One region of the Acidovorax carolinensis genome, then DNA from elsewhere that is predicted to be linked to it. Evidence: riboswitches for the same ligand, from Rfam matches in the RefSeq annotation. Region 1 holds a riboswitch; the other holds the start of a gene.
What was found. A riboswitch is a leader RNA that binds a small molecule or an ion and turns the genes downstream of it on or off. The one in region 1 is predicted to bind thiamine pyrophosphate.
Positions count from the first base shown of each region.

Region 2: linked by a shared signal. The riboswitch ahead of CBP34_RS08585 (purine-cytosine permease family protein) and the one ahead of thiC (phosphomethylpyrimidine synthase ThiC) in region 1 are both predicted to bind thiamine pyrophosphate.

Region 1 is NZ_CP021361.1:630,904-637,079, forward strand. It holds partial or broken gene ftsZ (cell division protein FtsZ) at 1-894, shown strand, start outside; gene lpxC (UDP-3-O-acyl-N-acetylglucosamine deacetylase) at 1,104-2,027, shown strand; gene CBP34_RS19605 (hypothetical protein) at 2,040-2,216, shown strand; TPP riboswitch at 2,418-2,541, shown strand; gene thiC (phosphomethylpyrimidine synthase ThiC) at 2,664-4,580, shown strand; gene CBP34_RS03020 (methyl-accepting chemotaxis protein) at 4,674-6,176, opposite strand, start outside.
Region 2 is NZ_CP021361.1:1,827,134-1,833,309, forward strand. It holds gene CBP34_RS08565 (thiazole synthase) at 1-277, opposite strand, end outside; gene thiS (sulfur carrier protein ThiS) at 292-489, opposite strand; gene CBP34_RS08575 (FAD-dependent oxidoreductase) at 486-1,595, opposite strand; gene thiD (bifunctional hydroxymethylpyrimidine kinase/phosphomethylpyrimidine kinase) at 1,852-2,706, shown strand; gene CBP34_RS08585 (purine-cytosine permease family protein) at 2,813-4,087, opposite strand; TPP riboswitch at 4,156-4,261, opposite strand; gene CBP34_RS08590 (bifunctional GNAT family N-acetyltransferase/nucleoside diphosphate kinase regulator) at 4,464-5,375, opposite strand; gene CBP34_RS08595 (NAD(P)/FAD-dependent oxidoreductase) at 5,674-6,176, opposite strand, start outside.

The DNA of each region.
Region 1 (6,176 bases):
GATTGCGCGCGTGGCCAAGGAAATGGGCATCCTCACTGTCGGCGTAGTCACCAAGCCCTTCGACTGGGAGGGCGGGCGCCGCATGAGCAATGCCGACAACGGTCTGGCCGAGCTCGAAGCCAATGTCGATTCGTTGATCGTGGTGCTCAACGAAAAGCTGCTCGAAGTGCTGGGTGATGACATCACCCAGGACGAGGCGTTTGCCCATGCCAACGACGTGCTGAAAAACGCCGTGGGCGGCATTGCCGAAATCATCAACGAATACGGCCATGTGAACGTCGACTTCGAAGACGTGCGCACCGTGATGGGCGAGCCCGGCAAGGCCATGATGGGCACGGCCACGGCCAGCGGCCCGACCGCGCCCGCATCGCCGCCGAGCAGGCCGTGGCCTGCCCGCTGCTTGAGGGCATTGACCTGTCGGGCGCCAAGGGTGTGCTGGTGCTGGTCACCGCCGCCAAGGGCAGCCTCAAGCTCTCCGAATCGCGCCTGGCCATGAGCACCATCAATGCCTATGCCTCGCCCGATGCGCATGTCATCTACGGCGCTGCCTACGACGACAGCCTGGGCGACGAGATCCGCGTGACCGTGGTGGCCACGGGCCTGTCGCGCCCCAACGCACGCCGCCAGCCCATTTCGGTCGTGCAGGGCGGTCTGCGCACCGGCACGGACAACATGGCCTACCAGATGCCCATGGCCACCACCGCTGGCCTGGGCGGTGCCGTGGGTGTGGCCGGCGGCATGGTGGGTGGCTCGCAGGCCGACTACGGCGGCATGTCGGTGCCCAGCGTCTGGCGCACCAACCGCACGCAGGCAGCAGCCCGCGTGGATGCACTGTCTTCCGGCGGCATGGACGATCTGGAGATTCCGGCTTTCCTGCGCAAACAGGCCGATTGATAGAGGACAACCCCCTGTGGCGCTTCGCGCCTTCCCCCTTCTCTCGTCTCGCTGCGCGATGCGGGAAGGGGGACGACGCCAGCGCTGCGGGCGGCCCTTGCGCGGCGTCTCTGGTTGGGGCGCGCGCTGATTTCAGGCGTTCCGTTTTCTATCAGGGTCATAGGAAGGCCCTCGTGCTTCCTGCGGGGCTGGCCCACTAAAATCCTCAGATGCTCAAGCAACGCACCATCAAGACACTGACCCGCGCCGTAGGCGTGGGGCTGCATAGCGGCCAGCGTGTCGAGCTGACCCTGCGGCCGGCACAGCCCGACACGGGCATCGTGTTTCGCCGGGTGGATTTGCCCCAGCCCGTGGACATCCCCATTTCTGCGGCCGCTGTGACCGATACCCGCCTGGCATCGACCATCGGTACAGGCAATGCCAAGGTGCACACCGTCGAGCACCTCATGTCGGCCTGCGCCGGCTTGGGGCTGGACAACCTGTATGTGGACATCACCGCCGAAGAGGTTCCCATCCTGGATGGCTCGTCGGCTTCGTTTGTCTTTCTGCTGCAGAGCGCGGGCGTCGAGTTGCAGAACGCGCCCAGGCGCTTCATCCGCGTGACCCGGCCGGTCGAGGTGCGCGAGGGCGAGGGCGCCAATGCCAAATGGGCGCGTCTGACGCCCTACCATGGCTACAAGCTCAGTTTCGAGATTGATTTCGACCACCCGGCGGTCGATTCCACAGGCCAGCGGGTCGAGTTCGACCTGGGGGCCGGCAACTACAGCCGCGACATCGCGCGTGCGCGCACCTTCGGCTTCACGCGCGACGTGGAAATGATGCGCTCCCACGGTTTGGCGCTGGGCGGCGGGCTCGACAATGCCATCGTGATGGACGACTACAAGGTGCTCAACAGCGACGGGTTGCGCTATGACGACGAGTTCGTCAAGCACAAGATCCTGGACGCCATGGGCGACCTGTACCTGATCGGCAAGCCCCTGCTGGCTGCCTACAGCGCCTTCCGTTCGGGCCATGCCATGAACAACCTGCTGCTGCGTGAACTGCTGGCGCAGCCCGATGCATGGGAAGAAGTGACGTTCGAGGACGATCGCCAGGCACCCAGCGGTTTTCTGCAACCTGTGCGCGCCTGGTAGGACGGCGGGTCCATGCTGCTGTTTCGCTGGCTGGCCATGGCACTGCTGCTGACCGCGGCAGTCTCCTTTGCGTTCTATGCCGGAACGGGCCAAGCGCGCTACAAGCGCTTTGGCCTGGTGGTGCTGAAATGGACCATCATCGCGGCAGTTTTCTTCTTTGCCGTGCTATTCATCGGACGCCTGGCCTGAGAGGCTGAGAGTCTTTCATCCATGCCCGCTTTGCACGCCAAAACACACCGGCTCGTCGTTGCAAATACTCGCCATAGGCCGAGCTATGGCTGCGTTTTGCGCCTAGATCCGATGCGTTTTGACGCACCTTTCGGTCACGGCCGAAAAACTCTCAGCCTCTGAGCCTGTTGATGGCCGTATAGGCATCGCTGTCCTATACTCGCGGCTGCTCCGGGGTGTGCGTAAGCGCTGAGATGCGAGGTGGCTGAAGAAATTCGGCAGGCCTTGCGAACCCGACGAACTTGATCCGGTTCATACCGGCGGAAGAAGAGCCGACCTCCTTGTCCCCGTGCCCGCAGTCCCTGTGGGCACGCCATGCCTCAGTTGCAGCCACGTGCTGCGCCCGAGGGGCGCACAGGTCCATTCCGGAGCAGCACCTATCGCCACCGGAACCAGGAGACCTGCCCCATGAACGCCCCCGATCCCCACGCCAAGCTGGCCAGCACCGAGAAGTTCGCCGACCTGCTCGCACGCACGCGCGAGCCCTTCCCCGCATCGCGCAAGGCCTACCTTCCCGGCCACCTGCACGCCGACCTGCGCGTGCCCGTGCGCGACATTGCGCTCACCAACGGCGAGCTGGTCAGCGTGTACGACACCTCCGGCCCCTACACCGACCCCAAGGCCGTGATCGATGTGCGCCAGGGCCTGGCCAGCGTGCGCGGTGGCTGGATCACAGGCCGCGGCGACGTGGAACACTACGAGGGCCGTGCGCCCGTGGCGCTGGACGATGGACAAAAGAGCGAAGATGCCACGCGCCTGGCCCAGCTGCGTGCCGAGGCTGCCGCCCTGCAGCGCAAGCCCCTGCGCGCCAAGAGCGGTGCCAACCACACCGGTAACGTGACGCAGATGCACTACGCCAGGAAAGGCATCATCACTCCCGAGATGGAATACGTGGCCATCCGCGAAAACGGCAAGCGCGAGTGGATGGAGCAGTACATGGCCGACGCAGGCCGTGAGCAGCGCCTGATGGGCAACCCGATGGGCGCGAGCATCCCGCGCATCATCACGCCGGAGTTTGTGCGCGACGAGGTGGCCCGGGGCCGCGCCATCATCCCCGCCAACATCAACCACCCCGAGGTGGAGCCGATGGCGATTGGCCGCAACTTCCTGGTCAAGATCAATGCCAACATCGGCAACTCGGCCGTCACGTCCAGCATCGAAGAAGAAGTGGAAAAGCTCGTTTGGGCCATCCGCTGGGGCGCCGACAACGTGATGGACCTGAGTACGGGCAAGAACATCCACACCACCCGCGACTGGATCGTGCGAAACTCGCCCGTGCCGATTGGCACCGTGCCTATCTACCAGGCGCTGGAAAAGGTGGGCGGCGTGGCCGAAGACCTCACCTGGGAAATCTTCCGCGACACGCTGATCGAGCAGGCTGAGCAGGGCGTGGACTACTTCACCATCCACGCGGGCGTGCGCCTGGCCTACATCCACCTCACGGCCCAGCGCCGCACCGGCATCGTTTCGCGTGGCGGCTCCATCATGGCCAAGTGGTGCATGGCGCACCACCGCGAGAGCTTCCTGTACGAGCACTTCGAGGACATCTGCGACATCATGAAGGCGTACGACGTGTCGTTCAGCCTGGGCGATGGCCTGCGGCCTGGCTGTGCCTCGGACGCCAATGACGAGGCCCAGTTTGCCGAGCTGCACACACTGGGCGAGCTGACCCAGGTGGCGTGGAAGCACGACGTGCAGACCATGATCGAAGGCCCCGGCCATGTGCCCATGCACATGATCCAGGCCAACATGACCGAGCAGCTCAAGACCTGCCACGAAGCCCCGTTCTATACCCTGGGCCCGCTGACCATCGACATCGCCCCCGGCTACGACCACATCGCCAGCGCCATCGGCGCCGCCATGATCGGCTGGATGGGCACGGCCATGCTGTGCTACGTGACGCCCAAGGAACACCTGGGCCTGCCCGACCGCGATGACGTCAAGCAGGGCATCATTGCCTACAAGATCGCCGCGCACGCCGCCGACGTGGCCAAGGGCCATCCGGGTGCCCGGTCGCGCGACGATGCGCTCAGCCAAGCGCGCTTTGATTTTCGCTGGCAGGACCAGTTCAACCTGGGCCTCGATCCCGATACGGCCAAGGAATACCACGACGAGACCCTGCCCAAGGATGCCTCGAAGGTGGCGCATTTCTGCTCGATGTGCGGGCCCAAGTTCTGCTCCATGAAGATCACGCAGGAAGTGCGTGACTTCGCAAAGCAAAAGGGGGTGGCCGAGGCCGAGGCGCTGGCGGCGGGCATGGAGACCAAGGCCGAAGAGTTCCAGCGCGGCGGTGGCAGCCTGTACGTGCCGATCAAGCCCGTCTGAGCGTCGCTATTAAAAAAGAGCGTCTTGCGCTTTCCGCATAAGCGCTCGAGGCTCTTTTTATTGAATGCCGTCGGCTGCGGCTGGCCCTAACTCCTAACGGGCTGTCAGCAGTGCCTGTTGTTGGTGTGCCGGGCCAATCTGGGGCGACGCCGATTCCGCGCCCTGGCCGGGCAGCACAAACCGGCTGATCAGGGTGGACAGTTCATGGGCCTGGCTGCGCAGGCCGGCCGAGGCGGCCATGGACTGCTCCACCAGCGCCGAGTTGGCCTGGGTCATCTGGTCCAGCCGCGCCACTGCGGTGTTGATCTGGCCAATATCGCGGTTCTGGTCCTGCGTGGCGGAGGTGATCTCGCCCATCATGCGTTCGGCGTCCTGGATCGAGCCGACGATGCGCTGCATGGTGCTGCCGGCAACGCCAGCCAGGCTGGTGCCCTCTTTCACCTGATCGACCGATTCGTTGATCAGCGCCTTGATTTCCCGCGCTGCGGCGGCTGAGCGCGTGGCCAGGCTGCGCACCTCGGCCGCCACCACCGCAAAGCCGCGGCCCTGTTCGCCCGCATGGGCCGCTTCGACGGCGGCATTGAGCGCCAGGATGTTGGTCTGGAAGGCGATGGAGTCGATCACGCCGATGATGGCCACGATCTTGCCGGCTGATGCGTGGATGCCTTCCATGGTGCGCTCCACCTGGGCCACCACGTTGCCACCCTCGTGCGCCACCGTGGTGGCAGTGGCCACCATTTGCTGCGCATCGTGTGCAGCCTGCGCGGACTGCATCACCCGGCTGGTGATGTGCTCCAGCGCGGCCGCGGTTTGCTGCAGGCTGGCGGAGGTTTCCTCGGTGCGGCTTGAGAGGTCGGTGTTGCCGCCGGCGATTTCGGATGCGGCGGCGCTCACGTTCTGCGCCGATCCACGCACCTGCTCGACCAGCGTGCGCAGCGCCTGCTGCATCACCGCCAGCGAGTTGAGCATGCGACCCGCTTCGTCTTTTTCGTGGCCTGCAATGTCGTGGCGCAGGTCCAATGCCGCCACGCGGTCGGCCGTGGCGCCGGCCAGTGCAATCGGGCGCGTGATGCTGCGCACCAGCCAGAGCGCCAGCACGGTGCCCACCAGCAGCGCCATGGCGCTGAAGGCCAGCAACGCGGTGCGGGCCACTGCGCCCAGGCGTTCTACCTCGCGTGCACCGGCATCGATGGCGTTGCGCTGCGACTGGGTCAGCGTGCCCAGTGCGGACAGCAATGCACCAGAAGAGGGCAGGAACCGCTCGGCGTACACCTTGCGAATGCGTTCGGTCACGCCCGAGTCGCGGGCCGCCACCAGCTCGGTGCGGGCTTTCAGGAAGTCTTTCCCGGCGGCATCGATGCTGTCGAGCAGTGTGCGGTCTTCGGCCACCTGCAGGCGCTTGCCCAGCTCGGCAATGCGCGCGTCATAGAGCTGCTGGGTGGCGGCAATGTCCGCGCCCAGGATGTCGCCCACCTCGGGTTCCGAGCTCAGGGCGATGGCCTTGTAGCGTTCGGAGTTGATGGCCTGGTAACGGTAGGCGTCGGCGACCAGGCGCTCGGTGGCCACGCCCTGGCTCACCATGGTTTCGGTGGATTG
Region 2 (6,176 bases), 1.2 Mb from region 1:
GCGCTGTCGTGATGGCCTCTTGAACGCTGTGGCAGCCGGCGGTGTTGGGCAGGATGGGCACGTTCATGCGGCGCAGCAGCTCCCAGAAGCTGGTGCCTGCCTCGGCGCCATGGCTGCCCTGGCGGCGCAGCGATGCCGTGAGCATGGCCGGGCGTGCGCGCTGCACCGCGGCCTCCAGCACGCTCGGTGATGGATAGCGGGCCGTGCCCAGCAGCAGGCGGCTGGTAAAAGACTGGCCATAAAGGACCAGGGTGTCATCGGAGTTAGAAGGGGTCATGGCAAGCGGTGGCGTCAGCCACCCGTCACAGGAGAGATGATTTCCACGCGGTCGCCCGCCTGCAGCAGTTGCTGGGCGTAGCGGGTGTTGGGCACGAAAACGGTGTTGACCGCAACCGCGAAGGGCGGCCGCGCCGCCACGGTGGCGATGGCATCGGCCAGCGTGGCGCCGTCAGGCAGTTCGTGGGGCGTCTGGTTGATCAGAATGTTCATGGCAACGCGCGCGTGTCGTCTCCGGTGGGCAAGGCAAGATCAAAGCGGGAGGCCAGCGGCGACTGGCCCGTGGCCATGAGTTGCAGCACCACATCGAGCATGGCCGGGGCGATCATGAAGCCGTGGCGGTACAGGCCGTTGACTTCCAGCACCTGGGGGCGCGGCTGGCGCACGGCAGGCAGATTGTCGGGCAAGGTGGGGCGGCACTGGGTGGCGATTTCCACAATGCGGGCTTCGGCAAAGCCTGTGTGCACGGCGTAGGCAGCGCTCAGCAGCTCCAGGGTCGACCGCACGCTGGCTGGCGACAGATCGTCGGACTCGATTTCCGTGGCGCCGATCACAAACAGGTGGTCTTCCTTGGGCGCAATGTAGATTGGGTAGCGCGGGTGCACCACCCGGGTGGGGCGCCGCAGCGTGACTTCGGGCGCGTGCAGGCGCACCACTTCGCCGCGCACGCCGCGCAGGGCACGCCATTGGCCGCGCGCGCCCAGGCCGCGGCAGTCGAGCAGCCAGTCGGCCTGCCCGGGTGTGCCGGGCGAGAATTCACCGGGGTCGCGCGGCGTGTGCCAGTGGCAGCGCACCTGCAGGCGGTCCATCTCGTGCGCCAGGGCGGCCAGCAACTGGCGGTTGTCGAGCTGGCCTTCGCCGGGCAGATAAAGCCCCTGCGTAAAGCGGTGTGCCAGGGTGGGTTCCGCCGCCGTCACGCCCGCGCCATCAAGCACCTGCATCGCGGGCAGATCGGGAATAGTGGTCTGGGTGGCCTCCAGCAGGCGCTTCAGGCGCTGCGCCTCGGCGGCGTCCTGGCGGTGCCAGACGATCAGCGTGCCTTCTTGCTGAAAGAACACCGGTTGCGCCAGCGCGGCCAGCATCTCGCGCCAGCGCGGCAGGGAATACTGGCCCATGCGCACGACACCCGGCTCGGTCACGGCCGATTCGGCCAGCGGCGCCAGCATGGCGGCGGCAACGGGCGCTGCGGCATGTTCGGCCGCGGGCCCGCCGCTATCGAAAACCTCGACCGCGTGGCCCTGGCGGGCCAGCTCAACAGCCAGCAGCCGACCCATGAGGCCGGCACCCAGAATGACAATGGAGGAAGGTTGGAGATTCATGCGTCCTTCTGTGGGCAACAGGAGGACAAAACGGGGCTGTGCCGTTGCTGGAAACTCCCCACGCCAGCATGACCTGGATCGGGTAGCGGAGCCCAGCACCTGCAGGCGCTGTGAGAACTTGTCGTCTCGTGGCTCCAGGGTCTTTCTCAGTCGCGCGCCACACTGGCGGGACACCCCTGTTTCGTCCGTAAGCGGGAATTACAGCATATCCCTCTGCGCGCCGAATTGACCTGGCGCATAGGCCATAATTTTTGCCATGACAATTCCAACGACCCCCGTTTTGGCGCAGCCGCGCTACGTGCGCGTGCTGTCCATCGCCGGCTCTGACAGCGGCGGCGGCGCGGGCATCCAGGCCGACCTCAAGACCTTCAGCGCCCTGGGCTGCTACGGCATGACGGCCATCACGGCCATCACCGCGCAGAACACGCTGGGCGTGACGGGCATTCATGGAGTTCCGCCCGACATGCTGCGCGCACAGATCGACGCCGTGGCGCAGGACATTGGGGTGGACGCGGTCAAGATCGGCATGTTGGCGACGCCCGAAGTGGTGCGCGTGGTGGCGCAGGCCATCCGCGCTCACCGCCTTCCCCACGTGGTGCTTGACCCGGTGATGGTGGCCACCAGCGGCGACCGGCTGATCGCCAGTGAAACCGTGGAGGTGCTGGTGAACGAGCTGTTTCCGCTGGCCACCGTGGTCACGCCCAATCTTGACGAAGCCGCGCTGCTGCTGGGCCGTGAGATCGAAGGCATCGGTGCGCTCGACGACGCCGCGCAAGACCTGCTGGCCCTCGGAGCACCCGCTGTGCTGCTCAAGGGCGGGCACCTGAAAGGCGAGCTTGTGGTGGACCTGCTGGCCACGCGGGGTGGCCTGCGCAAGCGCCTCGAAAGCGCCCGCATCGCCACGCACAACGGTCACGGCACGGGTTGCACGCTGTCGTCGGCCATTGCGGCATTTTTGGCACAGGGCCACGAACTGCCGCAGGCGGTGGAAAAGGCCCGCGCCTACATCCTGGGCGCCATTGCCGCCGGTGCCGACGTACACACCGGCCAGGGCCACGGGCCGCTGAACCACGGGTATGCGCCGGTGGTGCAGCTGGTTTTGCGCGGCTGAAGGCTGGTTTTGGGTGTTTTATGCCTCTAGCGCTTTTGGAATAAGCGCTAGCAGCTATCAAAAATGTAGTGAACTTGCGCAGACCCAGGCGAGCTGCCAGGGCTTCTCATGCCTGCCGTGGACGCGTCACCCAGGCCAGCAGAAAGCTCAGCACCAACGTCGGCAAGGCGGAACCCAACCCGGGCACCAGTTTGGGCGCCAGGTGATACATCGCAATGCCCTGCAACCACAGCACCACGGGGGTCGAATGGATGGGGCGGGCCCTTGCCAGCAACGCCGGTGCATTGGCGCCAAAAGCCAGGCGCCCCAGAATGACGCCGAACAAGGGCACGAACACCGAGCTCAGCAGCAGTAAAAACGGCTCCAGGCTGTGCATGGGCAACACCAGCGCCAGGGCAGTGCACAACGCCGTCACGGCCAGGCCCCAGCGGCGCACGCTCCAGCGCGGCAGCAGGCTGTGGGCTGACACGGCGCCCGAATAGGTGTCGCCATAGGCGTTGTCCACTTCGTCAATCAATATCAGCGACAGCGCAATCAGCCCGCCCTGGGCCAGCAGCAAGGCCTGCACCAGGTCCTTGCTGGGCAAGGTCAGCGCCACCAGCACACCGAGGCCATAGCACCACATGTTGGCCAGCGCATAGCCCAGCCAGGTGCCGCGCAGGGCGGCGCCGCCGCTTTTGCCATGGCGGGCGTAGTCGGCCACCAGCGGCAGCCACGAGATCGGCATGGCAATTACCAGATCGAGCGCGGGCAGCACGCCCATGCCGCCGTCACCCTTGCGGTTCCACAGCGCTTCAAAACCGTGGGCCTGCGCCAGCGACACAAACTGCCAGCTCAGCCACAGCAGCGACAGCACCACCAGCGGCAGCGCCACGCGCGCGATCACCTTGCGCACCAGTTGCACCATCGAGCCGCTGATCAGCAGCATCACCACGCCGCCCCACAGCAGCGTGGCCAGCACCGGCCAATGTTCGCCCGCCATGGTGCCCGACTGCTGACCGATGGCCACCGTGGCATCGCGCATCACCACCAGCTCGAACGTGCCCCAGCCCACCAGTTGCACGATGTTCAGGATGATGGGCAGCCCCGCAAAGGTGCGGCCATACACCGCGTGCATCAGGCCCGCGCTGGCCAGTCCGCTGTCGCAGCCCAGCCTGGCCACCCAGCCCAGCAAGCCAGCTCCCAGAATGGAGCCAGCCACGATGGCCCACAGGGCCTCCCTGGTTCCGAGGGCGGGCATGAGATAGGCGCCCACCTGCATCACCAGCAGGCCCACGCCCAGGCTGAACCACAGCGAGGCGTGGTCGTGCCAGCCAAAGACGCGCCGCTCGCTGGAAACGGGTGTCAGCGCCTCGTTGGCGGATGGGGTGCGGGTGCTCATGCGGATTCCTTGGCAGTGCCGTGCGTTGCAGCGCAAGGAAGACCCCGGCCACGCGCGGTCAAGGGCGTGAAATGAGGGGCGGGCTTCCCTGCGCGAGGATGATCTCAATCAGGTTCAAAGGGACTGTCTCAGCCCGTGCAGCATTGGCGCTGCCGGGCACCCCCAGCGGTGCAGCGCCTTGCGGCGGTGCGGGGCGCATTCTATCGGGGCGGGGAAATATGCTGTGGAGGGTGGCCAGCTATCGGCCAGGAGTCATTTACCCCGCTGCACTCCGTGACGGCGCTGTGCGTGCGTCCGGCACAATCCACTTGACCGCTGAATCTCAAGCTGCCCACGCGCCCACGCGCGATCTGCGGCAGTGGCGCAGTGTGCAGACTTACAGGTGGAAATCGCCGGCAGCTTCCGGCTGGTAAAGCACTTTCGCAATCCGGATATGGCAGGTTCGGTTCGGAATACGCCAGCTGAATGCATCGCCCGCCTTGTAGCCCAGGATCGCGGTGCCGATGCCGGAGCAAACCGACAGTTTCCCGGCTCGGTCGTCTGCATCCTCCGGGTACACCAGCGCCACTTCCATTTCCTGGTTGTCCACCTGCAGCAAGGCCTTGGAGTTCATCGTGACGACATCCTGCGCCACTTGCCGTGGATCGACGACGATGGCCCGCTCGATCTCATGCTCCAGTTCAAAAATATCCGAACCCCGTTCGAGCTCGACCAGACTCCTGAGCCGGGCCTGGTCGATCTCCGTGATGTAGATGTCGGAGGTGTGCGCCGCCGGGCTTTCGCGCAAGAGCCGGAAGTAGCGCTCCGAGTTCATGACGAGAGAATTCATCGCAGGCGTTTCGCCTTGCAGCAAGAAGCCGCTGTGCAGGAAGGCCTTCAGCGATCGCGCATTGTCGGGGTGAATTTTTGCGATGAGCTTCTCGGCACGCATGTCGAAGAACGCGAGCTTCATGCCTTCGCGGATGGCGCTGGCGCCGAGCTTGCGGCCCCAGTTGTCGCGGTTGCCAATGACCAGAACCATTTCGCAGTCCGGGCCTGCCTTGACGAGGCGCACGAAGCCAACCGGCACGTCCTGCTGGTCGTAGGCCATGAAGAACCGGCCACCCTGGTTGAACAAATGGGTCAGGATCGGTAGCTGGACCCGGCCGATGACCTGCTCGATGAACCGGGAGACGTGGCGCGAATCGCTCAGGTAGCGGGTGACGTCCTCGTCTTCCAGCCAGTCCATCAGAGTCAGCGCGTTGGCCCGGGTGATCTCGGGGCACAGAGAAATGAAAGGCTTGTTCATCTTCACCACCTTTGGTTTCAAGAATGAAAGCCTTCCATGGCCGCGGCCATGACGGTTCTTTCGCTAACCATTCATTTTACAGCGGTGCGCGAGCGGGGTAGTTCGACGCCATGCAAAGCACGTACTTTGCGTGCCGCAGATGGGCCTGTTGCGCCGAAAACCGTCATGCGTTGCACAGACCGAATTCACCGGCAGGCGACGGCGTGGGCCTTTGGTGTGAATTGCTGCAACGGGTCGAAACCCGCCATCGACCATGAAACCCGCACCCCGCACCCCCGCAACGGGCAAAACCCCGTTGTCAGTTCCCCGGTTTCCACACCCCCAACAACCCCTGCAATCTCTCGCTGCTCGTCGTGTACTCCAGCGGCAGCTTGTGCCCCGCCAGCCATTCGGCGGCGGCGAAGGCGGCGAGGGTGGCTTCGTGAAAACCGCTCAGGATGAGCTTGCGCTTGCCGGGATAGGTGATGGCGTCGCCCACGGCGTGGATGCCGGGCGTGCTGGTGGCGAAGGTGGCGGGGTCCACCACGAGCTGTTTGCGCTCTAGTTGCAGGCCCCATTCGGTAATGGGGCCCAGGCGCGGCACCAGGCCCAGGCGCACCAGCAGCAGGTCCAGCGGCAGGCGCAGCGGCTGGCCCTCGGGCGTGGTCAGCTCCAGCGCTGTGAGGCGCCCCTGTTCTTCGACGATGCCGCTGGCCACGCCGATGGCGACCTCGATGCGGCCCGCGGCGCGCAGGGTTTGCAGTTGCTCCAGCAGGGCGGGCGGTGCGTCGAATACGTCGCGGCGGTGTTGCAGCGTGGTGC